2 regions of the Novosphingobium sp. NPDC080210 genome follow, and region 1 is predicted to be linked to the other one. Evidence: riboswitches for the same ligand, from Rfam matches in the RefSeq annotation. Region 1 holds a riboswitch; the other holds the start of a gene.
The links. A riboswitch is a leader RNA that binds a small molecule or an ion and turns the genes downstream of it on or off. The one in region 1 is predicted to bind S-adenosylmethionine.
Positions count from the first base shown of each region.

Region 2: it holds a riboswitch for S-adenosylmethionine, as region 1 does, so the genes downstream of both, ACQKOE_RS13035 (DUF3293 domain-containing protein) here and ACQKOE_RS16460 (hypothetical protein) in region 1, are expected to answer to the same signal.

Region 1 is NZ_JBNNWL010000013.1:297-6,300, forward strand. It holds partial or broken gene ACQKOE_RS16440 (S-adenosylmethionine synthetase N-terminal domain-containing protein) at 1-281, opposite strand, end outside; gene ACQKOE_RS16445 (hypothetical protein) at 278-1,627, opposite strand; gene ACQKOE_RS16450 (hypothetical protein) at 1,624-1,965, opposite strand; gene ACQKOE_RS16455 (AAA family ATPase) at 2,073-3,521, opposite strand; SAM-I-IV-variant riboswitch at 3,573-3,677, opposite strand; gene ACQKOE_RS16460 (hypothetical protein) at 3,688-4,119, opposite strand; SAM-I-IV-variant riboswitch at 4,189-4,281, opposite strand; gene ACQKOE_RS16465 (S1C family serine protease) at 4,524-5,828, shown strand.
Region 2 is NZ_JBNNWL010000004.1:254,420-281,011, reverse strand. It holds gene ACQKOE_RS13110 (TonB-dependent receptor) at 1-912, opposite strand, end outside; gene ACQKOE_RS13105 (hypothetical protein) at 993-1,400, opposite strand; gene ACQKOE_RS13100 (FecR domain-containing protein) at 1,382-1,831, opposite strand; gene ACQKOE_RS13095 (RNA polymerase sigma factor) at 1,834-2,361, opposite strand; gene ACQKOE_RS13090 (hypothetical protein) at 2,965-4,434, opposite strand; gene ACQKOE_RS13085 (acyltransferase family protein) at 4,540-5,559, opposite strand; gene ACQKOE_RS13080 (hypothetical protein) at 5,543-5,920, opposite strand; partial or broken gene ACQKOE_RS13075 (ATP-binding protein) at 6,068-6,388, shown strand; gene ACQKOE_RS13070 (hypothetical protein) at 6,613-6,981, shown strand; gene ACQKOE_RS13065 (hypothetical protein) at 7,002-7,388, opposite strand; gene ACQKOE_RS13060 (tetratricopeptide repeat protein) at 7,617-10,712, opposite strand; gene ACQKOE_RS13055 (helix-turn-helix domain-containing protein) at 10,947-11,327, shown strand; gene ACQKOE_RS13050 (hypothetical protein) at 11,339-12,382, shown strand; gene ACQKOE_RS13045 (hypothetical protein) at 12,399-12,971, opposite strand; gene ACQKOE_RS13040 (hypothetical protein) at 13,187-13,750, shown strand; SAM-I-IV-variant riboswitch at 13,799-13,903, shown strand; gene ACQKOE_RS13035 (DUF3293 domain-containing protein) at 13,933-14,361, shown strand; gene metK (methionine adenosyltransferase) at 14,459-15,643, shown strand; gene ACQKOE_RS13025 (hypothetical protein) at 15,723-16,136, shown strand; gene ACQKOE_RS13020 (hypothetical protein) at 16,201-16,713, opposite strand; gene ACQKOE_RS13015 (outer membrane protein) at 16,780-17,346, opposite strand; gene ACQKOE_RS13010 (SprT-like domain-containing protein) at 17,642-18,415, shown strand; gene ACQKOE_RS13005 (TM0106 family RecB-like putative nuclease) at 18,450-21,761, shown strand; gene ACQKOE_RS13000 (hypothetical protein) at 21,779-22,489, opposite strand; gene ACQKOE_RS12995 (S1C family serine protease) at 22,674-23,996, shown strand; gene ACQKOE_RS12990 (helix-turn-helix transcriptional regulator) at 24,129-25,109, shown strand; gene ACQKOE_RS12985 (sacsin N-terminal ATP-binding-like domain-containing protein) at 25,290-26,592, shown strand, end outside.

The DNA.
Region 1 (6,004 bases):
AGCGCTGAATGAATTCGATACCTGCTGGCATCAATCCAGTTGGAGCCATCGAGGCCTATCGATCTGCCCGCTTCGGTTACGATTTCGGGAAGGTCTCGCTCGAACGGAACGCTGGTTACCACGCCGCCCGAAATCCACATTTGATCTGACCAGATAGAGACCTCTACCTGGGCATAGGCATCCCTATCGAGCCTGGTCGCCTCTTGCACGATAGCGTCGGCAACCAGGTCGCAGAATTTATCTGGGTGGCCGGGAAGAGCGGCTTCACTGAACCGGATCATGAAGGATACCTTTGCAATTGGGTGTAAGGAATACCGGCCGCTCTCAAGGCGGCGGGCGATCCGTGCCTTGCGATGATCGCATGCAGCCGGGCAGCAGAACGCGCCGCGGCGACGAGACTGGGGTCGAGCCCTTCGATGAACCCGTCAGTGACTACAACAGCTGCTCGGGGACGCGTTTCGATAACGTGCCGCAAGACGCAGGCCATACTGGTGCCGCCGGTCGTTGAAGTGACCAGACGACCAGCTTGGATATGCGCTGGGACGACTTCATCACTGAATGCCCAGAAAGGCCTGCGGATGTGGCCGGCGAGCCTTGTCAGCAATGCGATGAGCGCTGGCATCTCAGAATTCATTGAGCCCGAGACATCGAGATAAACCTGAGCAGTGGCGCCTTTTCGCACGGCTACACTCTCCCAGCGGGATTGAGGCAGGATGGGGTCCCACAGCGATCTTAAGAATGCGCGGCGATCTCCAGGGGACAGAACCGGCAGCTGGATGGAGTGGGTCCCGCCCACTGCGCGCCTAGCCTTGGGATCAGGAAGAACATGGCGCCGCAAGATTTCCAGCGCAGCTTTCTCCCATTGGCGGACAGGATCGTTCGCTGCCTTTTCGAGGTCAACGAGGGCTTGGCTATTTCCCAGCCCGGCGCGTTGCCCGCGCCAAATGCCAGCTCCGTTCATTTCGCGCATGGCTTGCTCAAGCGCGTCTGTAATTGGTCCTGGCAATGGGCCGCCAAATTCCTCGTGGTTGCCGATCAGGTCTCCATGCAGAGTGGTTTCGGCCGGTTGGGCTGTCGTAGCACCGGCCTTTGCTTGTGCTCTCGCAATCTCTTCGGCCAGTTCAGCAATGTCATCAGCGACCAGCGTTCCGGCGTAGAGCCCTTTCCAGGCCCGATCGACCGCAGACACATTCTTGAGGCGTGGTAAATCGACTTGTTCGGCAGGAGTTGGGGGGCGAAGCAGCTTGGTAAACCCTGCGGCCTCAGCATAGTACGTGCGGAAGAATGATGCCCAATCCTCCCCCTGTGTGCGGCAAATGATCGCATTAATCACGGCGTCGAAGGCAATGTGGCGGGCGCGCGAAAGATGTGCAGAGCTCTCGGTATGCCGCAGCAGGACATGCAGAAACTCATGCACGATGACAGCCTTCACATGGGTCTCGGTCTTGCAGTGAGCCGCGATGAATTGCGGGTTCACCAGAAAACGCGGCTGAGCCTCGCAGCTCACCGCAAGGGTCGGAACACTCTCGGTAAAGGTCACCTCGAGGATCCGCAGAACCGCCCTGACTGCAAAGGGGTTTTCGTCGATGAGCTCGCGGTAGAGTGCGAGGAAATGATCAGGTTTCATTGATAGAAGCTCCCTGGATCGTAGAGTTCGAGGCGCCGCCCAAGGCTCACCTCAGTCCAGATTACCGGTCTCTCAGGATCATAAATCGAGCTGGTCGATAGCCCGAGGATCAGGGCTTCACGCAGGATCACTTCTGGCCTCTCGAGCCGGACGTCTTTTGGTGTAAAGTGCTCTGGCGCCGGGCGCGCCATCAGGCGTCTCGGTGGGTGGTCAAACAGGTCGCGCAGTTCCTCAGGCGACCGGCAGCCGGCATCGCTGAGAAGCTCTTCCATGAATTCGCGAGGGCTGGCTCCAATTCCAAACCAGATGCCCACCCTCAATACGAGCGGGATCTTCACGAACGCATCTCCTGGACCGAGGAGAGAGCTCGTGAGGTGCTCCCTGTGCCATCGGCTCATTGGAGCGCCTGAGTTGGCATATCGCGCCGAACCGGGGCTGATCGCTATCACGGCTGCACCCGCGAACGGATCAATTCAACCGCAGCATGAATGTCCTCTTCAAGCTGTTCAGGCCGCTCGATGGGGATCTGCTCAACGAGGCAATGGTAAAGAAACTGCCGAGCACGCGATAGGCGAGCACCTGAGAGCTTCTGTAGGTGGAGCGCCACCTTAGTGAGCTTGGGTGGGTGGCTAGTTTTCGTGCCCGGCGGTTGGCCCCACTCGAGGTGGCCATCAACCTCAAGGATTGGGGCTGCTATGCGGGCGAGGTCATTCACTCCCTCCGCACCGATAGGAAGGCGCCCGGCGGATGCTGCCGGATAAGTGACATAGGCAAAGGCCGCAGCCCTCTCAGTTCGTTCTGTCGCAAGCAACTGTGCAACGGCCTGCGTGCCGGCGTCAGATGAGGGGCACCGGGTGAGCAGGATCTCTACTTTTCGTGCAATGGAAGGCTCTGCAAGAAAGGCATGGACCCAGGCAGCCTGCGTGCTGTTTGCAGTGTCCCATGCCGCGCGGTGCGCGGCTTGGACAAGCTCAGCCGAAAGCTGCTGGCCCCAGGCCCTGTGAGGCAGGCTACATCGTAAAATCGTGATGTAGACGTCCTCGCGGCATTCTGCAGCGATGATGCTTGCTGCAAGCAGGCTGCGCGCAAGTAACCGAGTGCGGCGAGGTGAAATCCTGATGCCCGCAACTACAAGGTTGTTTGTGACGGCGGTGACATAGTCCAGCAGATAGGGGGGGCAGCAGACGAGTTGCTCCTCGAATGTGCGCCTCCATCTGGTCAAAGCTACCGCCAGAGCGCCACCATCGTCAGCAATTCGGCCTTCGCCAGCCGGTGTCGCAATGGCTCGGCGTTCCTGTTCGCTTAGCTGCTCCCAATCGGCTGCCTCGACGAAGAGACTGAACCTGTCAGCGAGTGCAGGATCGAGAGGCTCGGAACCCAGGTAATCATCGTCGCCACCTTGATCACCCGACGGCGGGTTCATGGCTGCCCACCTGAAGCGCAGATTGGAAAGGGCGATGCCCTGAATTTTGCGCTCGTGGACAAGGGCGAACAGGCGGTTTTGGTGTTCTGGCTTGCAGCGACTGATCTCGTCGATCAGCACCGATTGTGCGGGCCATACTGTCGCTGGAGTTTCCAGAAAGCGGACAGTGCCGGCTTCCTGTTCTGGAAACGGGAAGCCCACCAGATCGTCAAAGGAGATCAGTGACGCGTTGTAATGGCGGTGCTCGAGGGACAGAGCCTCGGACAGGGAGTTGAGCAAATAGGTTTTGCCGGTCCCTGACCGACCTACGAGTAGAAGCGGGTCCTCAGTTACAAGAGCAGCCAGGATGGCGATCTCGAGCTCATCAAAGCCATAAACCCCAAGGGCGGGCAGGAATTTGCGGAGCTTGCGCGGTCCATCATCGGTGCCCGCCTTGGCTTGGCTTGGTTCGTCAATTATCAGGGCGTTCATTTTGTTGGTCCTCTTCGGTGTTGGCCGAGAAGGACTGCCCGCATCCCATGTCTTCCCCCGCTTGATTGCCTAGGGCCGCATGCCGCCGTTTGGCGGAACCACCTTACCCGGGCGGGCAGGTTGGCGGAGGCGTCAGCCCCACTCGCTATGCTTGGTGTGGTCGGTTTTACCGGTTCAGCTGCTCCCGACCCCGCTGGATGCTTATCTCTGGGCTAGGCGCCTCGACATCCAGTGAGTTTAACGGCCCAACTCTTACCCAGCGGGTGAATGCGCCGCTGCCTAGGCAGATTACTCGAACCCGCTTGCCGCGGAAAACTGCAAAGTTTCCGCGCTTGTTCACTGGCACATCGTAAAGGAACGATTGCCCGACCTGATGAACAAGGTAGGTTCTCGGATCGACACTCCATCCGACATAGCCAAACCACGCACTCATAGATTCAAGGTCGCGTTGGAGACGCCGCTTCTCGGAACTCCAGCCTTCAATTGACTGCAAGCGCCGGATCTTCGCGCCCAGAATGTCGTCAAAAGAATCAGGATGCACGTCACGAAGGTCAATCAGGCGTGATCCATGCCTTGGGAAATAGCGAGAAGTCAGCATGGTTTATATCCGCAGTTCAGGATGAGATCCGAACAAACTGCGAACGTCAAAATGGGCGCTGTTATCATCATTACCTCCTATGTTTGCCCTCGGGCCTCGTCGTTGAACCACCGATGCCGGAGTTGGCCGGTTGGCAGGGCAGAGCCCTTCTTGACGATGCTTGCTAGCTAGCGTCCGCTGCGTTCATTGCAACGAAAATCAACTATCAGCCGCCCAAGTCAAACCCATCCATGTCCTCAAATGACATAATTGATCTGATGTTCTCAAGGTGAAGCACAGCGCATGGTGCTGGCAAGCTTTGGTGTGTCATAAGAGGACACTGTAGGTAACTGTGCTAATTGCATGGTCATTGGTTCAACGCCACGGTTAGACAAGTAAAGGTTTGTCCTGCGGGGTTTTAATACATGCGCTTTAAGTTCGCACTTCTCATCGCCTTGCTGGCAATCCCCCCGCAAGTAGTCTTGGCCAAATCTAGCCCGGCAAAGGCTCCGGAAGAGATCTTGGCTGATGCTGAGCGCTACACAGTCAAGGTCGAAGTTCAGACGACCATTGGTCTGAGGAACGATGAGCGCGGTCGAGGCAGCGGTACAGGCTTTTTGATTGATAAGGGGCGCGGATGGATCCTGACCAATGCCCATGTTGCTTCTCGTTCGCCCGGGCGGATCACTGTCGCCTTTAAAGACGGAGAGCCGGTCCTAGCCAAACGTATCCACGTGGACGCGTTCATGGATGTAGCGATCCTTGCCATCCCTCTCGGAGAAATACCCGCTTCTGCCATCCCAGCTAAGTTGGAGTGTTCAGGGCTGCCCAGTTCTGGCGCCTCCGTATTCGCTTATGGCCACCCTTCGGGGCTCGATTTTACTGCGTCTCGCGGTATTGTTTCTGGTGCATCCTGGTTCCCGCCATTCACACTCGTCCAGACAGACGCGACAATTAATGCAGGTAATTCCGGCGGCCCGTTGATCAGGGTTTCTGATGGCCTAGTCGTCGGTGTCAGTTCGCACAGTTACAAAGACACCGAAGATAAGAACGCGACGTCGGTAGGCTTGGCCCAGCCAGTACCCCCCATTTGCCATCTTCTAGACCTGCTCAAGCAAGGCCGAGATGCTCATACGAAACTGTTGCCAGTCGATATCGCGACTGGCCGAAATGGCCGGGAGCCCACAGTAGCCAGTTTTGCAGAGGGTTCGCGGCTTTTGCCGGGAGACCGAATTGTACGCATCAATGGCTCAACCGCCATCGTGACCTACCCAGATCTGTTGGACCGTCTGCGGGGTGCCAATCAGCCTGTTAAGGTGGGCGTGAAGAGAGGCGGCGCTGATCTCGAGGTTTTATCAAATCTTCGGACTGTGCCTGATCCGCTTGGGCACAAGGCGATAAATATCTCGGGTGTGATCATTAGCGAGCCATGGCGTGTCGATAATGCAGAAGTCGACCCCGCTGGGAACCTGGTCGCCGTCGACTTCGACACGGAGGCTGATCTTGGTGCATCCGATGTTCGGGCGTCAGACCGGCTAAAGTACGTAAATGGACGCTCTTTCACCAGGATTGACGACCTTTACGAGTACCTCGATGGTCTAAAGGACTGCGCGGAGCTTGAGATGATTTTCTGGCAGGTACCCGAATATAAAGAGTTCTCAGGCGGTCATATTGTGGCGCGAATGCACAAGTCGAAACTTGAGAGGGTTTCTGCAGATAGCACTGAATAGCTGTCGCTTATCCCGCTAAGCTCTGGAGGCGCAGTCTTGCGCTATGTCAAAGTGGGACATCATTAAGCGATCATAGGGTGCAAAGAAACCTGCGGACTTGCTAGTCTAGTCAAGAAAGAGGGGCAGATGCGTTACAGCCGGGCTGAAAGATTGATCCAACTTGCCTTGGAGATGCA
Region 2 (26,592 bases), on a different contig from region 1:
CGCGCCCTCCATGCGGGCCGTGCCGAAGGTCGCCAGTTCGGTGCTGACATAGCCGTTCAGCTTGTCGCCCGGACGGCGGGACAGGATGTTGATCGCACCTGCGGTCGAATTCTGTCCATAGAGGGTTCCCTGCGGCCCCTTCAGGATCTCCACCCGCTCGATATCGAAAAATTGGCCGGTCGCGAGGATGGCCGACCCCTGGTAGATGCCGTCGATGTTGAGCGAAGTTGCAGGATTGCCGTTGGGGCGCAAATCGTCAAAGCCAACGCCGCGGATGGTGAAGGTCGGCATGTCACCACCCGACACCTGCACCGTGGCGAGGACGCCGGGCGTCTGGCTCGCCAGGTCGACAAGGCGGTCGGCGCCGCGATTGCGGAGCTGCTCGCCGCCGAAGGCCGACAGGGCGACGGGGACGTCGACCAGGCGCTGCTCGCGACGCTCCGCCGTGACGATGATGTCCCGATCGCCTTCCGCCGCTTCGCTCTCGTCAGCGTCGGGGCGGGACGTGCCGGCGCCGCCGGCGCTCTGCAGGGCGATCGGCATCGCGCGCGGCGACGCCGTGGCCTGCTGCAGAACGACCATGTCGCCGACCAGGCTGGCGGTGTAGCCCGACTTGGCGAGGAGGCGGGCGATGGCATCGGACGCCTTGTACTTGCCCGATATGCCGGCGCTCATATGGGAGCCGACGTCCCCGGACGAGGCGACGACCTGAAGCCCGGTCGTTGCGGAAAACGCCGACAGGGCGGCGGACAGATTTCCGGGCGGAATGGCGAACTGGAAGCTTTTGGCAAAGCTCCCCGCTTCCGCATGCGCTGAACAGGGCGCCGCCGTGGCGGCAATGGCGATGGCGACGTGCAATGCACGGTGAGAAATGTGAGACCCCATGTCGTATCCCCTTGCGAGCACCATCATGTGCTCTCCTTCGAAAGACGCGGGGATCGCCAAAGCCGGACACTGTTTTTTCAGCCCATAGTCTGGCAGGCAGAATTTTCTTATAATGCCTTGTGGAAGCGCAAGATTCCCTGATCGGCCCGTACATCGAAGCCGTTCGCCTTGCCGATGACGGAGAGGAGTGCGGCCGGCCGATCCGTTCGAAAGCGCCCCATGATCGGGATCGCCGCCAGCGCCGCTGGCGGAGCACTGATGACGATCCCGCCCTGCCGGTTCAGAATTTCGACCAGCGTGCCGAGCGTCATGCCGTCAGTATCGATCCATCCTTCCCGCCAGTCGGGACGGGAGGCGTCGAACGGCTTGGGGCGGTCGACGGTGGTGTCGTGGACGAGGCTCTGCCAACCGGCACGCACAGTGACCGCCTGGGGCGACCCGACCGGCTTCAACAGAACCGCTCCGCGCGCCACGGCGAGACTGGTGCTGGCGGATGTTACGTTAAGGTCGAACACCGTCCCAGCACCTGCGCCTCGGCTCGGCCGGCATGGGCGATGAAGGGGCGGCTGGCATCGTGCGCGATGTCGAACCGCGCTTCCCCTGCGATCAGACGGGCGTAGCGGCCCCGGCTCGTTATGGTGACAGTCAGATGGCTTGCGCCGCTGAGTTGCACGAACGACCCGTCTTCCAGCCGGACGTCACGCCGCTCTCCGGGCTTCGTGCTGAACTCCGCGGCCGTATTGACCGGCGACCGAAAGATGGTGAGGCCGGTGATGGCCAGAACGACCGCGCCGAGGCCGCCCGCTATGGCTGCCTTCCGGCTGGCGCGCATCTTGCGGATATCATCATTGGACAGGCGCCCGCCGTCATGGACGCGCGTTAGCGCTTCCTTGAGCGCCAATTCATCGATGGGGGCGTCGCTTCGCGATAGGCTGTCGTCACGCATGGCTAGATCCTGCTCCAACCGGTCAGTTTCCGCTTGGCGAGACCCTGTCTTATGTCGCTGTGCGCACGGAAGACATGCTTTTCCACCGCCGATTGCCGCATGTCTAGGTCGGTGGCGATAACCGCGGGTGGATGATCGTCCAGTCGACGGCGGAGGAAGATTTCCCGTCTGAGCGGCGGCATGTTCTTCAGGATGGCGACGATCGCCTCCACCCGCTCGCGATGAAGCAAGGCCTCATCAATGCGCGGCATGGGGCAGATAAAATCTTCCTCTATGGGGCAAGTGGCAGGCATGCGCGAAAGACGGCGGAAATGATCGTTGATCAGGTTCTGCGCGACAGAAAAACAAAAAGCCTTGAGATTGGCGATCGTGCCGGTCTGCCGGTACCGGTAGATGCGCAGATATGTCTCCTGCACGATATCTTCTTCGTCATTGCCATTGCGCAGTCGCCGGGCGACAAAGCGGGTCAACTCATCGCGGATGTCATCTTCCTGGGCCAGCTCATAGCGAGCTCTGACGGTGGTACGCACGATGCACTCCTCATAATGCGAAATCTGAAGGGAAATGGCGCGCGCATTTACGCTGCACCGCGGTGCGCCGTTAGACCGGGACCATGACGTCTGAGTGACTACGGTCGCAGACCTGCGATGGATGAAGCCTGATGCGTAGACGGCGGTGCCGACTTGCACATCGCGATCTCGCCCTTTGCCAAGCCCCTTTTTATCAGTGTGCGGACTGGCTGATGAACAGCCCCGCTGAACGCACGGTCGGAGGCACCTTCACGCGCGGAAGGCGGTTCTAAGAGTCATATCATCACGGTATCGAAATAAATTGACCATCACCGATCCACGGATCCTGCCTGATGCCTTGGAGATAGAGAAGGCGGACATCGTGCGCTGGACTTCCGGTTGAAAGCCATTTGGAGCGCTAAGCCATGGCGCGCAAGCTGGGTGCATTACCCGCAGCGCGCAGGCCGTATAGCGCCGCTGCCCTTATCGCTGTTCGACATTTTCGTATGAACCGTGGATCCGGGACCATGCGGCTTCCAGCGTTGAGACCGTCCCATGGTCGGCTGACAAGATGCAAGGACCAATGATGACATCCACATCGCATCTCATTGTCAGAGCGGACGGTCAGGACGCATCCACTTGTTCGGCCTCGTTGCGGGTGGGGTTTCTATCGGAGGGAAGCGGAGACTTTGGCTCCACAGCGATGCCGAGAGCGGAAAGGATCATGGCCCGCACAGCAGTACTCTGGATGACTTCCCTCGAAGCGTCGCTCGCCTCTCCCGGCCGGTGCCAAAGGAGGATGCCGCGGGGCTGGTGATATCCCGTGCCGACGTCGCGCTTGAATCGCTTGATCCCGGCCTCCGCAAAGGAAATCCTCTCCTTCACGCCGCCGCCGGAGGGGCGTTCCACATAATTGTCCATGCCTTCCGGCGGCTGCGCCAATCCGAAATTCAGGGTCCTGTTTACAAGGTTGACCTTGTAACAGAGGCGTCTTCCTCCGGCGAATGTCGCAGCTTCCACCAGCGACGCGAAACGCCCCGCATCCTCCGGCGTGTCGAACTCGAAATTGAAATCCGGGTGCATTGCGAGGTTCGAACGATAATCTCCGCTAAACCCGATTGCCCGGACGAAGGCTGGAACGTCGATGATGCGGGCCTGATCGCCGCCGGAGCGGAAAACGGCTTCCTGTCCCATGCTGCTCGCGACGATCAAGGTTCCATCAGTCCGGGTGATATAGTCAAGCAGATAACCTAGCTGATAATCCGCGACATCCATCGCCCGCTGTATATTCTTCGCCTTCAACCTGTCTTCATCGGAGGTCAAAGTGTATTGGAATTCCTCCGGGAAAGCATGCTTCCAATATCGATGCATCATGCCCGCGACATGATTGGTGAAGAACGTCGTGAACTCCGGTTTGGTCCGATGCAGAAGATGCTTAAAGACATCAAAGGCGATCGGCGCCTGCATGATCGAGCGACGCGACTTGTAAAGTGGATTGATCTTTTCAAGAATGACCTGCCGCGCGAGAGCGAGAACGGTCGACAAAGACAAGCCGATCCGAACCAGGCCGAGCATCAGTGTTGCGAGCTCTCTGCTCGGTTTCACGTCGGAGACGATCCCCCCATCCAGTGCTGTCTGGCGAAGGTTGAGCATCTGGAACGGCCTGCATTCGGGCGGGATCGTGCCCGGCTGCGGCGCGAAAGTGTCGGGGATGTAGAAGGCGTACGCGTCGTCGGGCGGGGGAGGATAGGATTGCAGGCTTGCAAAAACACCGACCCGCTTCCCGGCTTTGGCGGCGGTCTCCCACACAGGCGGGAATTCGCTCGCTCTCGTCAGATCCTGATTAAGGAACTCAATTCCATGGCTGCGATTGTCCACCCCCCGATGCAATGTCGGCCACGTTACCCAGGGATGAAGTTCCCCCACATCTGTCGTAACAGTGGTGTAGGATCTCGACATGCCTAAAATATTCGCGAAGTTCCCATGAGGATTTCTTCCAATGTACCAATCAACAACTTGCCAGGATACCTCATTTAGCTCGTATAGAATGACGGGCGTTCCTGTAACAGGTACATCAAAATTCCCGTCTGTCATGAGACGCGTACCTTCTGCCAAGGTGCATTCATGTTCTTTGTATCAAAAGAAAAACATCTCAGCAATCATTTGTTAAATTTGGTCGCATTTCACTTAATTCCTGCCCTAGCTTGCCGGGAGAGTATGGCTTCGGACGGAAGGAATAACTTTCGATTTCAGGGAGGTTGATGCCAATGCGAACTCCCTCGCCGTTCGGACTGCCGCCTCCCACCCAATCCACAGAACGACGCTTGCCGACATTCCGAATAGCCACATGCCGAACCCACCTTGGGCGGTGACATGCATGATGTCCTCGTAAATCTCGAAGAAGAAGCGGTGCCAGAGAAAGATATGGAGGTTTGCCATGGCGACGATCGTGATGAGCTTGTGCAGGATGGCGGGGACTGCGATGTCCCTTACAAAGAGGAAAATAAGGGTCCCCGCAATGAGGCAGTAGGCAGGTAGTTTGGCGGCCCCGTAAACGAGGAAGCTGCTGGCAATCGCCAGGGCAGCCATCGCGACCCTGTTTCCTTTCGGAGTCCTTGAGGGATCGGCAAAGAAGTAGAAGCACCAGCCGAGGCAAAAATTCCAGAACCGGGAGTAGGGCAGTGTAGGATGGTCCAGACCATCTGAATAGTTGTCCAGATAAAATCGTAGCAACACGGATGCGACAAACAGCAAAACGACGGAATAAGGGAGTAGCTTCCGACCGAAATTCCGGATGAGACCGATGTAGGACAGGATGTAGACGACGATCAGGATCTGCATCATGACCTGCGGATACCAGGTCGGAAACTTGGATATTCGACCGTCCGTGAAGAGGTTTCGGATAAACAATAATTCTAAAACATCGAATTTACGTAAGATGATGAAGAAGAATAAGACCATGAAGAAGCTGGGTAGCAGGATGGATCGCCCGAAGCCGATCAATCGATGCCGCATCTGTGGGAGCGAGGGAGCGTCAAGCACGAACTTCGCAAAAAAATAGCCGGAGAGCGCCATCAGGACGCTCATGCCACCCGAGAAGTTAAATCCCAAAACCTGGTCGATATCGGGGTTGGCATGGTTCAGCGCCACGAGGGATATCGCCGCCGCACGCAGGACGACTCCTGCCTCCATGCGCCGCGTCTTAAACATGGGCGACATGTTTGAGTTCCTCCAGTTCGGCAAGCGAGAGTTGATCCCAGCGCGGGGGGATGAAGCCGAGATATCCTTCCAGTGCGATGCTGGCATTAACGAACGAGAGCGAGTCCGTTGAGATGTCGATAAACCTTGTCTCTCGCCCGATCCTATCTGGGCTCTCCGTGCCAAACTCCTCGAAGATTTCGAAGATGCTGGTGGCCGCGACGTCGAGAAGGAGAATGTCCGCGCAATGGTGCGCAATCCGTCGCGAGGCGAGGCCCAGGAAGGCGGTTAGCTTACGGAGGCTGAACGGTTCGTTGTTGAACCCTTCGAACATCGCCTCGAATGACGGCGCTTTTTCGCGGGATGGCGCGAGACCGTCCATCGCCTTAAAATCATATTTGCCGTTCGACAGGCGCGGCAGGGCTTGGACCTGAACAACGGTGCATGCATGGGGGGGCAGGTGGATCTCGCCCTGCAGAACCTGATCAATGATGGCGAGTTCATCAGTCCGTGCCGTGGTCAGCGTGGTCTGGTGACACGCCTCGAAGAGGAGACCCGGATCGGCAAAGGCGGGACCCTGGCGGCGCAGCTGTCGCGGCTCGACCTGATCGTTCTCGACGAGCTCGGTTATCTGCCGTTCGCCCGCTCGGGAGGGCAGTTGCTGTTCCACCTCATCAGCAAGCTTTATGAGCGGACCAGCGTCATCATCACCACGAACCTCGCCTTCGGCGAATGGCCGACCGTGTTCGGCGATCCCAAGATGACCACGGCGCTGCTCGACCGCGTCACCCACCACTGCGATATCGTCGAGACGGGCAACGACAGCTGGCGCTTCAAAAACCGCAGCTGACAGCCACCTTCGGCGCCTTCAAAAATCTATCTTGCGCTGCGCGCGCCTCCGGTCGGGCTACGCCCGCCCTCCGCCGCACGCAGCGCAAGGCCATCTTCAACAAACCAGCATCATATTATCTGAAAAGGGGGTCCCTCTTCGACGCCGATCGGGGGTCCCTTTTGAACGCCGTTTGACACCGGTGGGGGGATATCCCTGCCGCGAAGATGGGGTAAGAGTAGCCCATGGACGCTGCCGATCCAGACCTGCCTGACGCTGCTGTTGAACACATCAGCCACATGCTGACGCTAGCCAAGAGCAAGCATCAAGAGGCCATGGCGTTGCTCGGCACGCCTGATCCGAACGCACTGCCACGCCTCCGCGAAGTGCTTCGGCTGCTGGAAGAGGTCGAGCTTCTGGCAGACGACGCATCTACCTACGTCGAGACTGACGTGATGAAGGCTGCGATCAAGGATCTGCATTTTCAGCAGGCGGCCGTTCAAGCGTCGATAGCGCGGCTTGAGAGCGTGAAGGTCCAGTCCCCATGGGCGACACCGTGGCCGTGGTTTACCCTGATCGTCCTAGCGCTACTGATCGCCCAGGCCTGGGCATGAAGTGTTCGGCAAGCCCGGGGTTATTTGAAAGCTTTATACAGCGTGTCTTCGAAGGACTTCATCAGAAGTGGTACGACCTTACCCTCCTGCAGCCATTCGAGTGCGGTTAAGCGCGCCATGAGCTGAGCGGTCTCCAAGTCGCCCCTTAATTCGGGGCGCTTGAAAAAGTTTAGAGCCGTTGCGAGTGCCAGATCATGGGTAGAATAGGGGATTTCCCCCTCAAACAGCCCTCTCGCAATGTCGGAAATTTCAGATTTTTCAACCGCGCCCATCAAGAGGGCACTATGAGCCAAATCTACTGCCATCCCGAGGTCGGCCCTGCGCGCTTTGGGAGGGCGATCCCCGTAAGCTGCCACGATGAACTGATCTAAAAGGGTCTTTGGCTTCTTTTTGAATAGACCGAACATCATCCCCCCGAGCGTTATACCAGGCAAATAGCTTGCCTGCCGTGCCAGAGATTAATGAGGGAATTCAGCCTAGGTTGTCGAGATTAAAGCTGTGGCCAGCACAATAACGCATGTCCCCGATTGGCATAGCGTCAGGTAGTCCATGTGCGGCCAAACTAGAAGTGCCGCTAGGGATGTCTCAGTCTGATTGAGCGTGTGCATGCACCCCACTCGGGAACATCATTGGATCTATCGCTGAGCCCCAATCGTTGCCGCTAGCTCTTTGGCAAGTTCCTTCCCTTTTGCCATCTCATCGGCAGACATCCTGCTACAAATTTCCTCGATCCCGCCTTCTGCCCCTTCATATTCCTGCTCGGCTGCCAATCGGAGCCAAGCATATGACTTAACACGATCAACGGGTGCGTGCTCGCCATGGCCGTACATCGCCGCAATGTTATACTGAGCAGCGGCATTACCCTGGAGGGCCGACCGCTCGAAATACTCTGCTGCCTCTTCGAGATTTTGGGGCACGCCATTCCCGGAGTACAGAAGCCATCCTAAGGAAAATTGGGCGTCGGGAGACCCTTGGTCAGCAGCTAATCTGTACCACTTCGCCGCCTCTTCATAGTCCTGCCGGAGCAATTCCCCAGCTTCGTATGCAGCAGCCAACTTCCTCTGCGAATAGGCAGAACCATTCTCTGCTGCCAATCGATGCCAGTGCAGACCTTCAACCTCATTCTGAGCGCATCCGAGGCCTTCATCCAACATGTAGGCGACCATTGCTTGGGACTCGCCATGGCCTTGAGAGGCGGCTTTACGAAACCATTGCAGAGCAGTGCTCAAGTTTCGCTCGACCTTATCGCCTCGGTAAAGGATTTGGGCCAGCTGCACCTGCGCTGCCAGGTCATCATTGAGTGCCAACTTGTAAACGGCCTCGACATCGACCTCCTCGGCTTCTTCTGGAACACCGCCAAAAGTCCAATGGGCCCAGCGGCGGCCGGTCTCGGCTGCAGCGGCTCTAACTGCGGTATCGACTAACGTGGCATCCAGCGGCCAATCTATGGGCGAACCATCTGCGGCCTTGGCATTACGCAGAAAAATGAGAATTGTCGGAAACCAGCGTCCCTTGATGAGCGCGAATTCGCCTGATGCTCGGACGGTTTGGATATCGAGCCCGAGCTGCCCTGCGCATGCTAATTTAAACGCCTCAGCATCAACATGGAGACGTTCTCCCTCCGTGTGCCAACGTTGCTTTTCCTCAGCGATTTCTGAAATGTTCTCAAATGGAAGGCCGTCCTCAGCCTGGTCACCCAGAGATGTCGGGGCGCCAAGAGTAACCTTGACGCACTTTGTTTCCTCGAAAATCCGGTCGTTTAGATAAATGCTCTGAAGGATGGGCGCGACCGCCACGTAAGGGCAGCCACCAGCTTCCAAATTGACCCTAAGATGGTCTAGCTCTTGCTTCCAGTGCGGCCTGACGCTCGGGAGAACGATCGGAATCTCTCGACGAAAAATGGTCTCGCCATTTTCCAAATCATAGGCCGTTGCCTCAAAGCAATCTGCTAGCCCCGTGTATAGGTTGCCATATGCTGCCAGGCGGATCCCAAATTTATCCTGCGCCACAGGAGAGTGGTAACGTTCTGCAATCCAGACAGCAGCTTTAGCGTTTAACTCAGTCATTACGCTCTGAGCGGTATACAGCGCATACCCGAGGGGACGAGGAGACCTAACCCCAATGGTTTTGTCTCCACACGCCGACTGCAGTGTTTCGTTGGCTTGAGAAGACCACTCGACTTTCTGATCCTGAGGGTAATCCGGGAAGTCCTCAGTCTCAAAGCGATAGCCGACAAGGAAGCGCAATTTAGAAATCTGACTCCGCTGAAACACTACCTCATCAAGAGCCGTCTCCTCACGGGTGGCTGCGGCATACATTGTGATATCAGCTTCCACTGCCGGCTTATCTTCGTCAGTCCGCCACTTTTGCAGCATAGCGTGGAGAAGGCGAGTGGAGGCAATCCTGTTGAGGTTGGACCACGTCATGATCACTGGACAGAACTTGAACTCCTGACCATCCGGAAGTGGTGGGATTGCCTGGCAAATTTCGACGATCTGCTCGTCGCTAGTCTCAGTATCACATACCACCGGCATCGCGATGATTTGGCCCCAAGTTGCTCCGTTAGGCCCGTCGCAACGTTGGTTCGTGATTGCGGCTTCCCCTCGAGAAAACACGAACTCCCAGATGGCGGGTACCCCACGTTTGGTGATTTCTTCACCGATTTTGGAAGCTAGGGAAAAATCGCCACTGATGCCTATCGAGGCATCGATAATCTCGCAAAGCGCTTCGTTTACATTCGGGTCGGACTTCCTCGGCCCCTTAATAAGCTCCCAACACCTTTCAGTCAGGTCGTCGCTTATCAGAATGCCTTTGGCATCAGGCAGAGTGCATATACTCCAAATTCGGAGCACTTCAGGCATAACCCTGGGTTCGTGCTCAAGACTACCAAGATGAAGCATTCGGGAGGCAATTTGACGCGTGAAATCGTCAATTGGCACGGGCTTCAGAATGGCCAAAAGTTCCTCGCCCTGTACGCTGGCATAAGGAAATGGCCGCTGCCCCGTGAACACAAACTCCGTTTGAACGTTTCGGCGTAACAGGGCCAAGCCCGAAGCCAGTTTGCCGAACAGTTCATCCTGCCCCGTATGAACAATTTCTTCGAGCCATTTTAGGTAGAACTCAACCGCTGCACTACCAATAAAGCCGGTGTGGCAAAGGCAGGCCTCATTGATTTCATCTTCAGAGAGCTGGTGCCGCAGGTCCCAAAGCAGGCCCGAGCAAACTCTTGGGTCTCCCGTGCTCAAAAGACCGCCAAACGCAGCCCCTCGGTTAACCGGAAGCTTACCCTCGATCATGCGGACAACATGACGAGGAACGAGCATCGGGTCGGCGCCTTCCTCGATTTTTGCCACACTGACGTAATCAAGTGTGGCCGTGGAGACTATGCCGCGATCCGCATCTCCCAGGACGAAAGGCACATATGTTAGAGCTGTGCAGTCTTCGAAATATTGAGTGAAGGTCGAAATCTCTTGGAAGAGTTTTTTTCTGAGCTCTAGCTCAAGCCCGTCATCAATAGCCGCTTTATATTTCTCAATGGCATAATTGACGCTTTCGGGGTCGGTGAAATAGCCGATCCTCACCAACTCACCCATCAGCGCATCGATCAGCCCACCGGCTTTAAGAAGTGCCTTCTCGCGCGCACTGGGGTCCTCAATCTCCATCGCAAGCTTTTTGAAACCTTCAAAATCCCTGCGAACCAGCGGGTTCCAATTGATGCTATAACCCGTCACTCTTGCCCTCACGTATTCATTCAGATCACTCGAGGTCTTGATTCGAGGTTGATCTATCCGCCTGAGTCTGGCTGCGAACGGCTTTGTGCTCAATAGCGTTGGGTAAGGTTAAGGCGCTGTTTTGCGGCCCAGCCCGTTTGAGTGCAATCAACAATGTCCCCATTTGGCATACGCCGTCAGCGGACTGGGTGCACAAACCTTGACGTGGATAAAGGTGTTGCCTAGTCAGGCAACATGCAACACTTGCTCAACAGTTCAAAAAGCGCCTCGCTAGGTGATTACCTGCGTCAGAAGCGCGAAGCACTGGCGGTGGATGATCGAGCGTTCACGTTGCGCCAGTTAGCCATGCGCTGTGGCGTAACGCCTGCATATCTCTCCCGTGTTGAGCGTGACGAGGTCGCGCCGCCAGGTGAGGATACACTACTCAAGCTGGCGTATGAGCTCGGAGAAGATGCCGATGTCCTGCTGGCTATGGCCGGAAAGATATCAGCCGACCTCCGACAGGCGATTCTCTCTCGCCCCAAACTTTTCGCGGATCTGATCCGCTCAATCAAATCCATGCCTGACCAAGCGGTGCTCAAGATCGTGCGGGATGTGCGTGACGGGCAATGGTGAAAGGAAGTCCGATGCCAACCCTTGAGGATGATGACCTGATTTTCCGCTTCCCGAGCATTGAACCGGACGCGCAGTTTTCGATAAGCTTCATGCGCACGTTGCGTATTCCGGACACCGAGCAAACTTACTTTTTGCCGCCGGGCTTGGGCACGTTCCCACTGCGTCATGTTGAGGACTACGCTAAAAATCTGCCCGCCCACACCTTGGATCGCGGCGGGGTGATCATGCCAATGTGGCAAGCCGAGGCCATGTGGATGAGCTTCAACAACGATGGCCCAGAATGGTCTGATGGCAACTCCATGGAGACCGGCTTTGGTCTTCCGGTTGCGGTCAAAATTGCAGCGGGCAAAATCAACGCGGTGTCAGGTGAAAGTTGGCGCCCAGGCCTCCATCGCGACCCTCAGGACTATGTCGTATCCCCATCCCAGCCATGGCTTGACGGTTTTGCAATCGAGAAAGGCGTGATCCGCCAATTCGTCGCTATGCCCCTTGGCGATGGCTATTCGGTTGAAGAGCAGCTTACACAAGCTAGTGAGTGGGGGGGCGTTCAAATATCGGTCACACCACTCAAGGCGTCGGTCTGGAAAAGGATCAAGGCGGCAAGTGGGCCTGCGATGCTGATGGACGCATGTCTGAGCAGGTGTTGCGAAAGCGTCGAGATGGGCTTGGGGGCTGGAGGGCGAATGCACCAGGAGATCTATGAGGACGCTTTCAATCTCGAGGATTGGGATTGGGATACGACGGAACGTGTGTTCGTTTCGCTTATCCATGCGAAGGACTGGACGGCAGTTACCGGTGAGGCGGCTCAAAACGAGCCCCTCACGGCGAAGGACTACACTGCGGCAGGGCTTCCGTGGTTTGATTACTATGCAAAGGACCTAGAAGCTCTGCTAGGTAGCGCTGCATTGGCCGGCGTGAAATCCATCGCGGAGACATTCGCAGATAAAACCGGAGCACAGCTCGTTGGTTCATCTGACATCACTATAGGAAAGCCCGTGACGCTCGCCCCCGACCTTCCAGGCCCAAGACCTGTGAGATCTTCGAGCAGTTGGTAGCGGACGATTGATGTGCCTAGGTCATAGGAGCTGGGAGCCAGCGATCAAGCAGGTCTGACACGTAGCCTTTATCGAGCATGTGGCCGCCTCCGGGCACGACCGTTACCGGGATCCCGGCAAGTTCGCCTAAGCGGCCGACTTTTGCAGGTTCGCTCTGCCAATCGGATTCTCCAACGTGAATTTCGCAGCGGGATGGTTTGGTAAGTTCGCCGCCTTGCGCAAGTTGGAGGAGCCGGTCGGCGAATGGCGGAGAGAACCGTAGCCCATTCCCAGGGGCAGCAGTGGCCCCAATAATAGGAGAGAGCAGTAGGACTTTGCCTGGAAATGGTTCCAGCAGTGTTTGCGCATGCAGGAAAAGGTAGGCTCCAAAGGAGTTCGCCACGACTAACCCATTTTCGCTCCAGAACTCGTGTTTGAGATCCTCGGCGATCACCTGGATCTGATCCGAAAAGATCAGGCGCTGGAACTCTCCGAACAGGTGCTGGCCGTAGACGGTAAGCCCACGCCTTTGGAGAGCTAAACCAAGCCCCTCATCAACCCTGCCCCCGCGACCAGGGAGGTAATATACTGTCCCGTCATGATGGCTCACTGCCCATCTCTCCGTGAGACATTTGCGGCCGAGCCAACAATGTCGCTTAGCGCATCTCTAATTTGTCATTACTTGGGCTGAATTCAGGCCGAGCGTCAACTAGGGTAGGAGGAGTTGTGACCTCAATTGACACATCTAGAAAGCCAGCCCGTTGCGTGAAAACTGGAGCCGCTCCATAGATGTAGGTGACTTTCGGTTCAAAGATTGGCTTACGTATGTCTAGTGAACTTCCTCTCCCTCAATCCTTATGGAGCGCGCGCGACGCGGCGATTAGCAGCCTTTATAAGGGCGTGGCGGACCCATCAGCTGAGGAGGAAATAGAGGGCTGGCTGGATGAGGATGGCGCTTCTGCATTTTACGAGTTTGGGGATGCCGCGCTGGGGACAATGCATTCCCTAGAAGCCGAAGACACAGAAGTTAGAGATCGTCTCGATATCGAGCCGGAACAGCCAATTACTGATGCGCACCGTGCAGCTTACGCACGTTTGGAAGTCGAAAGTGCCAGGTCTGAGTTTTACGGGCCATACCTAGAAGGGTACCCGATCTCGGATCAGCTCGGCAACAAAGCAGTCTTGGCCGCAAAGTCATACTGCTGCGGACAAGGTGGCTGGGAGTTCGAGTGGTTTGGCCTATTTCTAACTCCTGAAGCTGCAATGAAAGCTGCGGTCGAAGAGGGGTTGTTCGTGGACAGCTGGGTGCCTGAAGGTAGGCGGCTAGAGGATTACACAGATCAGGAGTTAGCCGCTTTCGTGGGTGGCCAGAACTTTCACGGGGACTGATCCGGGTTTGCAACCTCTTGCATCAGCCGCGCGGAACAGTTAACAAAAATGCGTCATCAAGAGTTGGGTCGACACCCACGCCAACCTGCCGATCCGGGCAAGGTGGTTTTGCGAAAGCAGATGTGGCTCTTCGGAGCAACGAAGCGGAAGCCGTGTCGACCCTCCGTAAGGAGGGTTTTTTTATGTCTGTTTCTGAAGTGCCGGCAGAACTGATTGAGGCCTACAAGCGCACGCAATATCGCGCATTCGCGGACAGCGGCGAAATCGTGCTGAGAATTGGCGAGCCTTCGAGGGCCGCAGCTCAGCTGGTCGGTGCCGCCGGAGCATCCGGCGGCGCCTTTATCACTGCTGAAAATCCGCTCAGCGTCCAACTCCCGGCAGCCGAAAACGCTGTCCGCCAAGGCGAGCTGCGAAAAGATCTCCTCAAGCTCGGTGCTTCCGTTTTTGAAGGAGCCGGTCAGGGCGAAGACCCCAGCTGGCCCGCTGAGGCCAGCTATGCGGCGATTGGCATCAGTCGGGAGCAGGCGTGTGAACTGGGACGCAAGTATCAGCAAAACGCGATCGTATGGTTCGATGCTAGCGGAACGCCCGAGTTAATCGTGCTCCGCTGATTTTCTGAAATAGGGCTGGCCCACCCACGGGCTGGGGGGATTTGTTCCTGATTGCCACCCCCGACGTCGTCGAAATGGCTAAAAATGGAGACTTTCCATGTCTGTTTTCAATGGCCTGTTTACGTCGGAATCTGTGTCTGCGGGACACCCCGATAAGCTTTGCGATCGGATTTCCGACGCTGTTCTCGACGCATTCCTGGAGCGGGACCGTAACGCCCGCGTCGCCTGCGAGACCTTTGCGGCCAACGACAAGATCATCGTTGCCGGCGAGTTTCGAACTGAGAGGGTGGAAGATTTCAAAGCCGTTCGCGCTGCCGCTCCCGGGATCGTCCGCGAGGCGCTCCGGCAGATTGGTTACGGTTCCGATCAGTACGATATTGATCCCGCCACCTGCGAGGTCGAGGTTCGCTTCAATCACCAAAGCCCAGAGATCCAGGCAGGTGTCGATGGAGGCGAAACGACGGGTGCTGGTGATCAGGGCCTAATGTTCGGTCATGCTGTGAACGAGACCGAGGCCCTGACACCCCTAGCTTGGTCCCTAGCCACGGATTTGATCCAAAGGGCAAGCACCCTGATTGTTCCTGGCAGCGGTGTGTTGAAACCCGACGGCAAGGCCCAGGTGACTGTCCGCTACGTTGATGGCGTTCCCGTTGGGATCGATACCGCCGTGCTGTCCTGGCAACATCGGCCGGACATCTCGATCAAAGAAGTCCGGGAATACCTCGCCGCCGAGGTGCTCGATCATGTGATCCCGCTCAGCATGCGCACTGATAGCTTCAAGGCGTTTCTCAATCCCGCTGGCCCCTTCACTGTGGGTGGTCCCAAGGGCGACACAGGTCTTACGGGTAGAAAGATAATCGTCGACACCTACGGCGGGGCATGCGCTCATGGGGGCGGCGCCTTTTCCGGTAAGGACCCCACCAAGGTTGACCGCTCTGCAGCCTACGCGGCACGCCATGTGGCAAAGAACATTGTCGCGGCTGGGTTGGCTAAGCGCTGCACTGTGCAACTGGCCTACGCTATCGGTGTGGCTGAACCGGTATCGGTAAGCGTGGAAACTTACGGCACTGGGGTGGTCGCCGACATAGAGATTGCAGCGGCGGTGACTGACATTTGGGATCTTACGCCGGCGGGCATCATCAAAGAGCTTGTTCTGCTTCGCCCGATTTACACCGGGACAGCAGCGCTCGGTCACTTCGGTCGCTGGAAGTCGCCGGAGCTTTACCGCTGGGAGCGGCTGGACCGCTTGGAGCAATTGATCGAGAAAACAGTTCGAAGCTGAGATCGAAGGGATGCTTGGACTCGACCTGCCAAGGATTTTTCGACCTTTCTTCGACAATTACAACGACTAGGTAGATGACATGACGTGGAGCAAAATTCTCTCGCGTGAGCAGGGCACCATGGCGGATACGTGGACAGAGTATCTCTGCGCCAAACCGGCAAATGACGGATTTGTCCTGGGTGTCTGCATTTACGAAATCGTCGATTACATTCCGGGAGAGTGGTTCGATGACGATGGCGAACCCTTGCCTGAATTTCGAGATGCCAAAGGCGATCTTGTGCTTCCTGCAGAGTTCAATGGGCGGCCCATCGAAGGCCACGATGGTGAGTGGTTGCTTGGGCCGCTAGACCAGTGGAATAATGAAGAAACTGCATACGTGACGGAACTGTCTCATAGCTCGGTGGCTGAAGCTCTAGAAATATTGGATTGGAAAATTTCCGAGGCCAACGAAGTGCTCTCTGCACTACATAGCCTCGCGTCAGAACCCAAATAAATCTTCTGCTTTTGCCGTTAATGAAGGCGTGCCAGCTATGTGGCACGCCTCCCCATCATCATAATCAGTATGGGATTGCTTCAGCCGTAAAGGCGTTGACGAACTGTCCGGGCTGCATAACCGCAGAGCGACCGCTGACGAGCCATGTCGCGAATACCGCCGCGACCGTGTTCCCTTTGCCCTCCTGGCGATGGACGCCGCGCATCGCATAGTCGCGCCCTCGAACGTTCACCTTCTCGAACGTCACCTCAAACTTACCTGACTTGCCTCCAACGGCTTTGCCGGTCTTCCAGGTCACGGTGGCAACGACCTGCGAGCCACGAGGGATAACAACGACACCGCCATCAGTAATGTCGTTGACGACTGTGAAGCCGACCTTTTGGCCGACCTCGACATGCTTTGATGAAATCTCGGCATCAGGGGTAACTGAGATCAAAGTGCTAGCAGGCAGTGCTCGCGAAACGGTCTGTAGGGCCGTTACCGTTTGCGCGGAAGGAGCAGCAGGCGTGGTCTGAGCACTGGCCTGGTGACTGACGGCTGCAACAATTACAGCCAGAGCGAAGCGATCGATTTTCATGAGGAAAGCCTTCTTTAGGGAGAAAGCCCCCAGGGGTGCCTATAAACACCCCAGGAGGCTGGGGTGTCAGAAGCGGTAGCCGACGCCGAAAATGGCTTGGTTACGGTTCACATCGTCAGAGCCATAACGGGTGTAGCGATATTCGCCTTTGACGAACCACTTCTCGGCAATTCGCTGTTCGAGACCGGCGCCGAGACGGATGCCGTCGCTAGTGCCCTTCTCGTAAGCCCACAGGCCATAGCCAGCAGCTGCGCCTTCGTACCCAGCATTGCTGTAGCCAGCCTTGAGGTAGCCTAGGGTCGTCTTTCCGAGCTGAACGCCAAGGCGCGCGGAAAGCTCGATGTCACGGCGAGCAACCTGAGAATACGCTACACCAAAATAGACGCCTTCATCCTTTGCGGACGAATAGTCCAGATTGGCTTCCACACCGACAATCACGCTCTCCCCCACTGGCACGTCGTAGCCGATGCCCACACCAGCAGTTGCTCCATCGACTGTGTAGACGCTTGAAACGGCATCGTATCCACCGTGTAGGTCAACACGAAATCCCTCAAACCCCTCAGCGCTGGCCGGGCTTGAGACAATAAGGGCTACCGGCGCGCACAACGCCGCACTGAAAATGCGAAAGTTCATAAGGATCCCCATGAAGAAAAGTGAAGTGGGACCACGAATCATCTCGTGGCTGGATTTGCCTTAAGGTGCAGCGATGCCAGCGAAGGACACTTCAAACTTCGCGACCTGGCTGCTGTGACCCGGACTGGCACTGATGCTCCAGTGCGTTCAAGAATGCCATTTGGGGACATGGTTGAGATGAGACCAGCTTGGGCCTCACCCACTTGAATGCCAGAATGACCTCTTCTGACACTCAAAGAGGGTAAGGTCCGTGCGCGATCATTAGAGATTCGCACGCCACGAGATCCCACACAGCATGCTTGCCAGACCCGTTACAGTTCAGACGCCCACGCTCTATTTTTATCAGCAGCTTCAGACTGCCTTCGACCACTTTAACCGGACGCTGTTCGAGGGGACTCTAGGCCAATGCCTGATGACGGTTCGATCAAGCAACCGCCATCACGGTTACCACCACGCTCAGCGTTTCATAGCACCAGGCGGCGAATTGATTGGTGAACTTGGCCTTCACCCTGGATACTTCACAATCCAGCCCGTCGAGTCCGCTATGGCAACGTTAGTCCATGAGATGGTCCACGTCTGGCAGCACCAGAATGGCAAGCCAAGCCGCTCAAATCCTCACAATCGCCAGTGGGCGGACAAGATGATTGCAGTTGGATTGCAGCCTTCGCATACAGGCCTTCCTGGCGGTCGTGAGACGGGTCACGCCATGTCCGACTACATCATACCGTCTGGTCCGTTTCTCCATAGCTGCAGGCAACTGACAGCTGAAGGGTTCGAGCTGCCGTGGCTTGACCGTCATCTGCCACAGCCACCAGAACGAATTCAGCAGTATCAAGCATCTTTGGCTGACGCTGGAGTGCAGATGGAGTTCTCTGCTTCACCCTTGGAGGGTTTGCCGCAGGAGGTCGACGGAAAGCCTGTCGTTTTTGCGCCAAAGCCAAGGACGGGAAAACGCAAATTACGCTACGAGTGTTCAGGCTGCACTACGCGTGCATGGGCCGAAGAGGGGGCTGACATTTTATGTGGTGTCTGTGAGGTCTCTCTTATTTGCGCGACCGACCAGAACTGAATATCTCGTAACTTAACTGCTTGAGGGGGAATGAATGAGGCGTTTTGAGGGAAGGATCCTTTTATCGGCTACCGATCTCATGCGCTTCATGGGCTGCTCTCACGCGACATATCTCGACCTTCAGTATATGAATGGCGCTGTTGGGCTTAATCCGTGCGAAGACAGTGACGACGCCGCATTGCTGCAGGCCCGCGGCGACGCGCACGAAAAAGCTCACCTGGAGGCGCTAAAAGCCCGCGGCCTGAAGGTACTGGAGATAGACCGCGGGGATCTGACTGAAAATGCGAATCTGACCAGAGAACTGCTCGCTCAGGGCGCGGACGTGGTTTTTCAAGGCGCATTGCTCTCCGGCAACTGGGGTGGCTGGTCAGATTTTTTAGAGAGGGTCGATCGGCAATCAGACCTCGGAGCATTCAGCTACGAGGTCGCTGACACCAAGCTTAAGCGCAAACCTCATCCCAGCCATGTGCTTCAGCTCGCGCTCTACTCCGATCTTCTCGCCGACATCCAGGGCTGCGAACCTGAAAGCGCTCATGTCGAGTTGGGGAACGGGGACCGTGCCACTCTTCGGCTGAGCGAATTCAACGCGTATGCAAGAATGGCTAGAGAGCGTCTTGAGCTCTTTGTTGCCAATCCTGAGCCAACGCGCCCCATGCCGTGTCGGGACTGTGACCTTTGCAGATGGCGGGATCACTGCGGGGCGCAATGGGAAAAGGAAGACAGCCTATTCCAGGTTGCAGGGATTACCCGCGGGCAGGTAATCAAACTGGAGGCAGCCGGTATAAAGACGATGGCCGATCTGGCGCAGTCAGCCCAACCTGTAAAAGGCATCGCTCGAGACACCTACCAGAAGCTGCAAAGCCAGGCTCGCCTGCAGCATGATCGAAAGAATGGAGACCCCACGGTCGAGTTGCGGCCTGCCCAAGCCGGTAAGGGCTTTGAGCTAATGCCCGATCCTCAGCCTGGAGACCTTTTCTACGATATCGAAGGTGATCCTCATTTCGAGGGCGGGCTCGAATATCTGCACGGCGTCTGGTGCGAAGGCCAATTCACGACTTTTTGGGCCCACGATCATGTCCAAGAGGAGCAAGCTCTCCGCGAGCTATTTGATTTCTTTGAGGACCATTTGTCGCGATACCCTGCGGCCAGGATTTATCATTACGCCCCATATGAAATCACCGCGTTAAGGCGCCTGACCTCGCGCTATGGGGTGGGAGAGGCATTACGTGACCAATGGCTCCGTGAGGGGCGGTTCGTCGATCTTTATTCCGTCGTTCGAGGGGCCATTGTCACCTCCGAACCTTCATACTCAATTAAGGCACTTGAAGTGTTTTACGGGATTGAGCGGGAGGGCGAGGTCAAGACTGCTGGCGGCTCCGTGGTTGCCTACGAAAAGTGGCGGGAGAGTGGGGATCAGGCAATCTTAGATGAGATAGCCGATTACAATCGCGTAGACTGCGTCTCGACAGAGCAGCTTCGGAATTGGCTCGTAACATTGCGCCACGGGGCTTCTATTGCTCAGGCCACGGCACCGATCACCGTTTCTGAGGTCAATGAAAAAGAAGAGGAAAAGCTGGTGCAGATTGCGCAGCTTGAGGATCTTCTTGCTCAGTCTGGCCTGGACGAGGAGCGCCGGGACGTCCTGTTCAGCTTAGCTCGTTTCCATGATCGTGAGCTGAAACCGGCTTGGTGGGCAATTTTCGACAGCTTCGATCGCGATGAAAACGAGCTCATTGAGGATTTTGACGCGCTCGCGTCCTTAGTAGCTGTGAACGATCCATGGACGATCAAGAGGTCTGTGGCCCGTACTTATGAATATCCGCCACAACAAACGAAGCTACGGCCTGGCAAGAAGGCGAGCGTTCAGGGTGAAGATGGCAGCATTCGGTCGGTGACTGTCGAGGCCATTGATAAAGCCGAAAGCCTCGTGACCCTCAAGATAGGCGCTGCTAACTCCGCTGTGCTGCGAGATGAATTGCACCTTCATCCTGATACCCCGCTTGATACATCGACGATCAGCGCAGCTGTCCTTGATGTCGTGCGAGATCAGTGTGGCCCCAGGTCTTATGCCGCGCTTGATGATCTGCTTGCTCGAAATCCACCTCGCCTAGCCGGGCAGGCCGGTGGCCCCATCCTTCAAGGGGGGGATCTCGTAACGGGGGTGGTTGATGCTGTTCTCAAAATGGACGGAACAATTCTCCCAATCCAAGGACCCCCGGGGACAGGGAAAACATATGTCACCGCTCGGGCAATCCTGGCTCTGTTGAGGCAAGGAAAGAGGGTTGCCGTGGCATCGCAGGCCCATGAGGCGATCCGTAACGTCATCAGCGGATGCCTTTCGGCTTGGGAAGGATCCGACTTTCCGTTCACGGTCGCTCACAAGGTTTCGGACGCCGGTGAAATGGATTACCCAAAGAACGGCCCAGTTGCTTGCCCCACCAACAATGACGATGCCGCGTTGGCTTCATCCCAGCTGGTAGGTGGAACAGCCTTCTTTTTCGCGCGCGAACAAAACGTCCAAAAATTTGATTGGCTCTTTGTCGATGAGGCTGGACAGGTGTCACTTGCCAACCTGCTCGCAATGGGACGCATTGCAAGAAACATCGTGCTAGTCGGCGATCCACAGCAATTGCCGATGGTCATCCAAGGCTCACACCCGGAACCTGCAAATCGCTCATGTCTTGAGTGGCTGTTGGGGCATCACGCAACTGTGCCTGAGGACGCGGGGATCTTCCTTCCGATCACGAGGCGCATGCACCCCAAAGTCTGCGCTTTCATTTCGGAGCAGGTGTATGAAAGCCGCCTACTTAGTCATGAAGCAACCCAACTTCAGACCATTGATGCACCGGGGCTGCCATCGGCTGGGGCTTATTGGGTCCCCGTGCAACACGCTGGAAACGCCCAAGTGGCTGACGCTGAAGTTAGAGCAATAAGAGCCGCGATTGACGCGCTGCTAGGCAGAAATTGGACATCCTCTGATGGAGCAAGCCGACCGCTCGTCGAAAAAGACATCATAGTGGTAGCCCCCTATAACGCTCAGGTTCTGGCGCTTTGCGAAGCCTTACCCACTGGCGTAAGGGTCGGGACGGTCGACAAGTTTCAAGGGCAGGAGGCGGCTGCATGCCTTGTGTCCATGACTGCATCTTCTGCCGACGAGGTTCCTCGTGGCCTTGATTTCTTACTCTCACGCAATCGGATCAACGTAGCAGTTTCGCGTGCGAGAGCATTGGCGCTTGTGTTTGGCTCTCCGCGACTTCGTGAAACCAAGTGCGAGACCGTTGAACAGATCCGCTTGGTAAATGTGCTTTGCGCTCTACCAGAGCTGCATCTCTCGATGAGCCTCTGAGCGCGGCGCAAACCGGCCTAATCAACGACAGGGTAATATGGTCTGCCCCACTCATGGCTCGGATTATCCATTAGGATGTCGATAAAAATCGGCAACAAAACCCCTAAGAGCGCCGCTCCATCCTTAACCTGTGACCTGTTGACACTACTGTTCCACGTCGCGCCACCATGGATCAGTTGGTTTCGTAAGACATATAGCCGATCAAAAAGGACCGACAGTATCTTAGCGGTGTCTTTGCGCGCGATCGCACCATTAATCGCACGCTGACTTGTGGACATGCGATCAGCCCAATCTTCATACCCTGGCACACCGTTCTGGTGCTTCCAAAAAGCCAAGAAGATGTGACGATTTGCGAGTAGAAGTCTGATTTCTTGAGGAAATCTCTGCCAGACTGCTCGGTAGAGCCTATCGTCAGAATCAAGCCGAACAACCGCCTCAAAAAAGGTCTGAAAGACGCCTCGTTCGCTCTCGGTGTCACGCTCAATGTCCGCAGCGTAGGCGGCGTTGAAACCAATCCAAAGCAGAATGAATCGAATGTCGGGATCGTTGGTTTCAGCTTCTGCGCGGCCGAGCCAGCTTAGCGCTCTATGCACCCGCAAACCCAGGTCCTCAGGAAAACTGCCACGAATGGCCCTCTGCTTCTCCTTCAAGTGGGTAAAGGTGCTATCACCTCCCACTTCCTGACGTTGACCTTGCCCCATGCGCTTCCTCGAAATGCTTCGGAGCATTTCTCTCACTCAGACCGCTTGCGCAAGCCTCGCGTGAAAAGGACATCCCCATGTCCCTGGCCAGCATCCATATGTCATTCACCCACAACCAATGCCATTAGAGGACACTCAAAGGCCATGCGGCCATTGCGGCCTGCAACATTTCGCGGCATCGCAGCGAACAAACATTAAGTGAGATTGATGAATGCCCATTGTGCTAGCCGGTTCGCGACTGAAGCTTTTGTTGTTATCTGGTTGCGCTGCATTCGTTTTACCTACGCTGGCCGATGCTCGCGGCGCGGCTCCAACACCAGAAGAGGTTTTGGCGGAGGCGGTTCGGTATACCGTCAAGGTCAATGTTCAAACGAAGATCGGTCTTAATGCGGATAATCGTGGAGATTATTCCGGCACAGGTTTCCTGATCGACAAGCAACGCGGCTGGTTTCTGACCAATGCCCATGTGGCGTCTAGATCGCCCGGCAAGATCACGCTGACATTCAAGGATGGCAAGCCGATACCTGCCAAGCGCATTTACGTTGATACCTTTATGGATATGGCTGTGCTCTCAATACCGGTGGATCAGATCCCGGCCTCGGCAGCTGTCGCACAATTAGAGTGCTCAGGCCCGCCTAACGAGGGGGCATCTGTTTTTGCATACGGGCACCCCTGGGGACTCGACTTCACAGCATCACGGGGCATTGTCTCTGGCATCTCCTGGTTCTCACCTCAGAGGCTCGTTCAGACGGATGCCTCCATCAATCACGGGAATTCAGGTGGTCCGTTGATCCGCGTCTCTGACGGCAAAGTCGTTGGCGTCAGCTCCCACAGCTACAAAGATTCAGAGGACAAGAATGCGACGGCAGTCGGCTTGGCTCAGCCAATGCCGCCCATTTGCCACATCCTGGAATTGCTCCGACAAGGTAAGGATGCGAACACCAGAATGCTTCCCATAGACATTGCCACCAGCAGGAATGGCCTAGAACCCACGGTAGCCAGCGTATCCTCCACCGCCGAAGGTTTCAGGCCCGGAGACAGGATTGTTGGCATAAACGGCTCAGGCCCCATCCGAACCTACTCGCAGATGGTCGATCAACTTCGCGGAACTGTTGAGCCCGTAAGTGTCAAAGTTAGCCGCGCGGGTGTTGAACTCGAAGTCCAATCATCCGTCCGAATTATTCCCAGCCCGCTATCGGCTCGAGCCCTCAACATCTCAGGGGTGATTGTTAGCGAACCTTGGCGTGTCGATAATGCGGAAGTCGACCCAGCTGGACATTTCGTCGTAGTAGACATCGACACTGATAGCGACCTTGGCGCGTCTGACGTTCGAGCAGCCAACCGCTTGAAGTACGTGAATGGCAGGTCGTTCGATAAGATCGGTGCATTGTATGATTACCTCGCAGGCCTTGAGAGTGGGGCGGATATCGAGCTAATCTTTTGGCAAATACCTGAATATAATGAATTTTCAGGGGGGCATATCGTGGCTAAAATGCATAAGGCAAAGCTCGAGTGGGTAACACCTGGAGATTGAGTATTGGTCCCAGAGAACGTACAGTTCAGGCTAGGATGCGCTTGCTGTATGTCAAAGCGGGACACGCCTGATCGATTATAGGGTGCCCCCGAACGAACGACCTTGCTAGGTAGAGAGGTCAAAGGGGGACACATGCGCTACAGTCGGGCCGAAAGGCTTATCCAACTTGCCTTAGAAATGCAGGCAGCGCGCGGCGGCCTCACTATCGCTGATATCGAGGAAAAATTCGACGTCAGCCGGCGAACGGCAATCCGAATGCGTGATGCCGTGATGCGCGCTTTCCCCAATGCGACTGAGGTTCCTACTGGGGAGCGAACCAAGCGCTGGCGCCTTAGCCCTGGCGTAGCTCAGAGTTTTGCAGAGATAACATCAGATGACCTCGCCAGCATCGAAATCGCCGCCGCTGCGATGGAACGGGCGAATCTTCCTGTTCACTCTCAAGACCTGCGAGGTGTAGCCGCGAAGATCCGAAACCTGATTGAAGGGGGAGCCCTCAATCACATCGAACCCGACCTCGAGGCGCTCACCGAGGCAGAAGGCCTAGCGCACCGAGCTGGACCTCGCCCCCATATCTCCCCGAGCATTTTCGATGGGCTGAGGACTGCGATCAAGTCGTGCCGTAAGGTCTCTTTCGACTATGCTTCGCGCAGTGGAAGGTCATCCACCCGCCGAACAGTTGCGCCTTTGGGCTTCCTGTATGGCCATCGACATTACCTGGTTGCCCTTCAGGAGGGGGCACTAAAACCTAAATTTTTCAGCTTACCGTCCATCAGCAAGTTGAAGCTCGAGACGGATGGCTTTGAGCGAGATCCTAGCTTCAGCCTGAAGGAGTTCGTTTCTCACAGCTTTGGCGTCTTTGAGGAAGAACCCGTGGACGTCGTTTGGCGGTTTTCGGCTGAGGCTGCTCCGCTGGCTCGAAGCTTCGTCTTCCACCACAGCCAATCCGTCGAGGATGAGGCCGATGGAAAGCTAGTAGTTCGTTTCCGAGCCGGCGGGCTGCTTGAAATGGCTTGGCACCTCCTCAGTTGGGGCGATCAGGTTGAAGTCATAGAACCAGCCGCGTTGCGGGACCTTCTGCCTAAGAGGGCGCAATCATGGCCTGCCTTGCCGTGAAGTTGGCCGACTATTATGGTTCACGCCTGAACAGCAAAAAAAAATTTGAATAAACTTAAGATCCGAAACGACTATCGTCGTAAATTGAATAGGCAACGAACTTGTCGAAATCCACTGACCGAGATCGCGCAGAGAGAAAAACAACCTTGTTAATGGGGATTAAGCGCGTGGAGGTCACAGGTGGCTGATTTAAGTGTGGCCGATATTCAAATCAAGTCTAGTGGTTTAGTCCATTCGGCGGAAAGCGATATTCTTCGACTGCAGCAGATCCTTCGTGAGGGATATGCCTCGGGCTTTACGATCTTTAAGGAGCTACTCCAGAACGCCGAAGACGCGAGTGCTCGCCGGATGGTCGTGGCCGGTCACGCTGGGTTCGCTGAAGCGACTAACCCACTTCTGCGAACCCCTGGGCTGATTGTCGCAAATGATGGCCCCGTCCTTGCCCGGCATATGGACGCGATCACCCGCGCCAGCGGTGGGAGCAAAGCGGATGAACGATCGGCAGTAGGGCGGTTCGGTCTAGGACAAAAATCAGTCTATCATCTGTGCGACGCATTCATTGCGCTTGGCCGGGTGGAGGATCGCGATGGCCGACCACAAACGCTGATCATGAACCCATGGGAACAGGTTGCTGAAGCCAATGCGGCACATAGCGACTGGCCTCAAATTTCTGCCACCGAAGCGAAGATGCTACTCGATAAGGCAGCGGCACTCGGCATGGAACGGGGCATGGCGCTGTTCCTGCCGCTGCGCACCCCACATCTGCGTCCCGGGGCTGCTCTGTGCCTGTCAGATACGAACTGGCACCCCGACGGCGCGATCTCAGATATCCTCGATGGTGAGGAATTAGCCGCGACATTGTGCTGCCTCCGCAATCTGGAGAGCGTGGAGATCATGCCAGTCGCGGGCGAGGTGCGCAGGATCTCCCTGCGTAGCGGTGCTCGGCGCTTATCTGGCCCGGGTGTGGAGAGCGGGGCCCCGAGCATTGACGGTAGCGTCGAGGGAGTTGGCTTCGAGCTCTCGTTCAGCGGACGCCAGCAATGGAAGCATGATGGACAAGCGGCGCGACTGTTGACGGCCGATGGATGGGACAAGGTGTTCGACATCCACGGTAAGCTCATTCCGCCCAAGGCGAATCCGCATGGTGCAGTAATCCTGTGCCGATCTGCTGCCCGTGAAGGTATAGGCCACTTGCGGTTGCGCCACGCTGTTTACTTGCCGCTAGGTGAACCTCTGTTTGCCGAACCACTCGAACGCGGAACGGACAATATCGATCTGCTCGTGCACGGCTATTTCTTTGTGTCGAGCGACCGGCGAAAACTGCGTGAAGACGATCATATCGAAACCCGTTGGAACCAGGCGCTCCGCCGCGAGGCGGCGCTGCCGCTGCTGCTCGATGCGATTGCAGATACCTTGCCCAGCTTACCCAGCGATGCAGAGCGTCATGCGCTGATCCGAGCATTACAGCGTACGCGATGGTGGA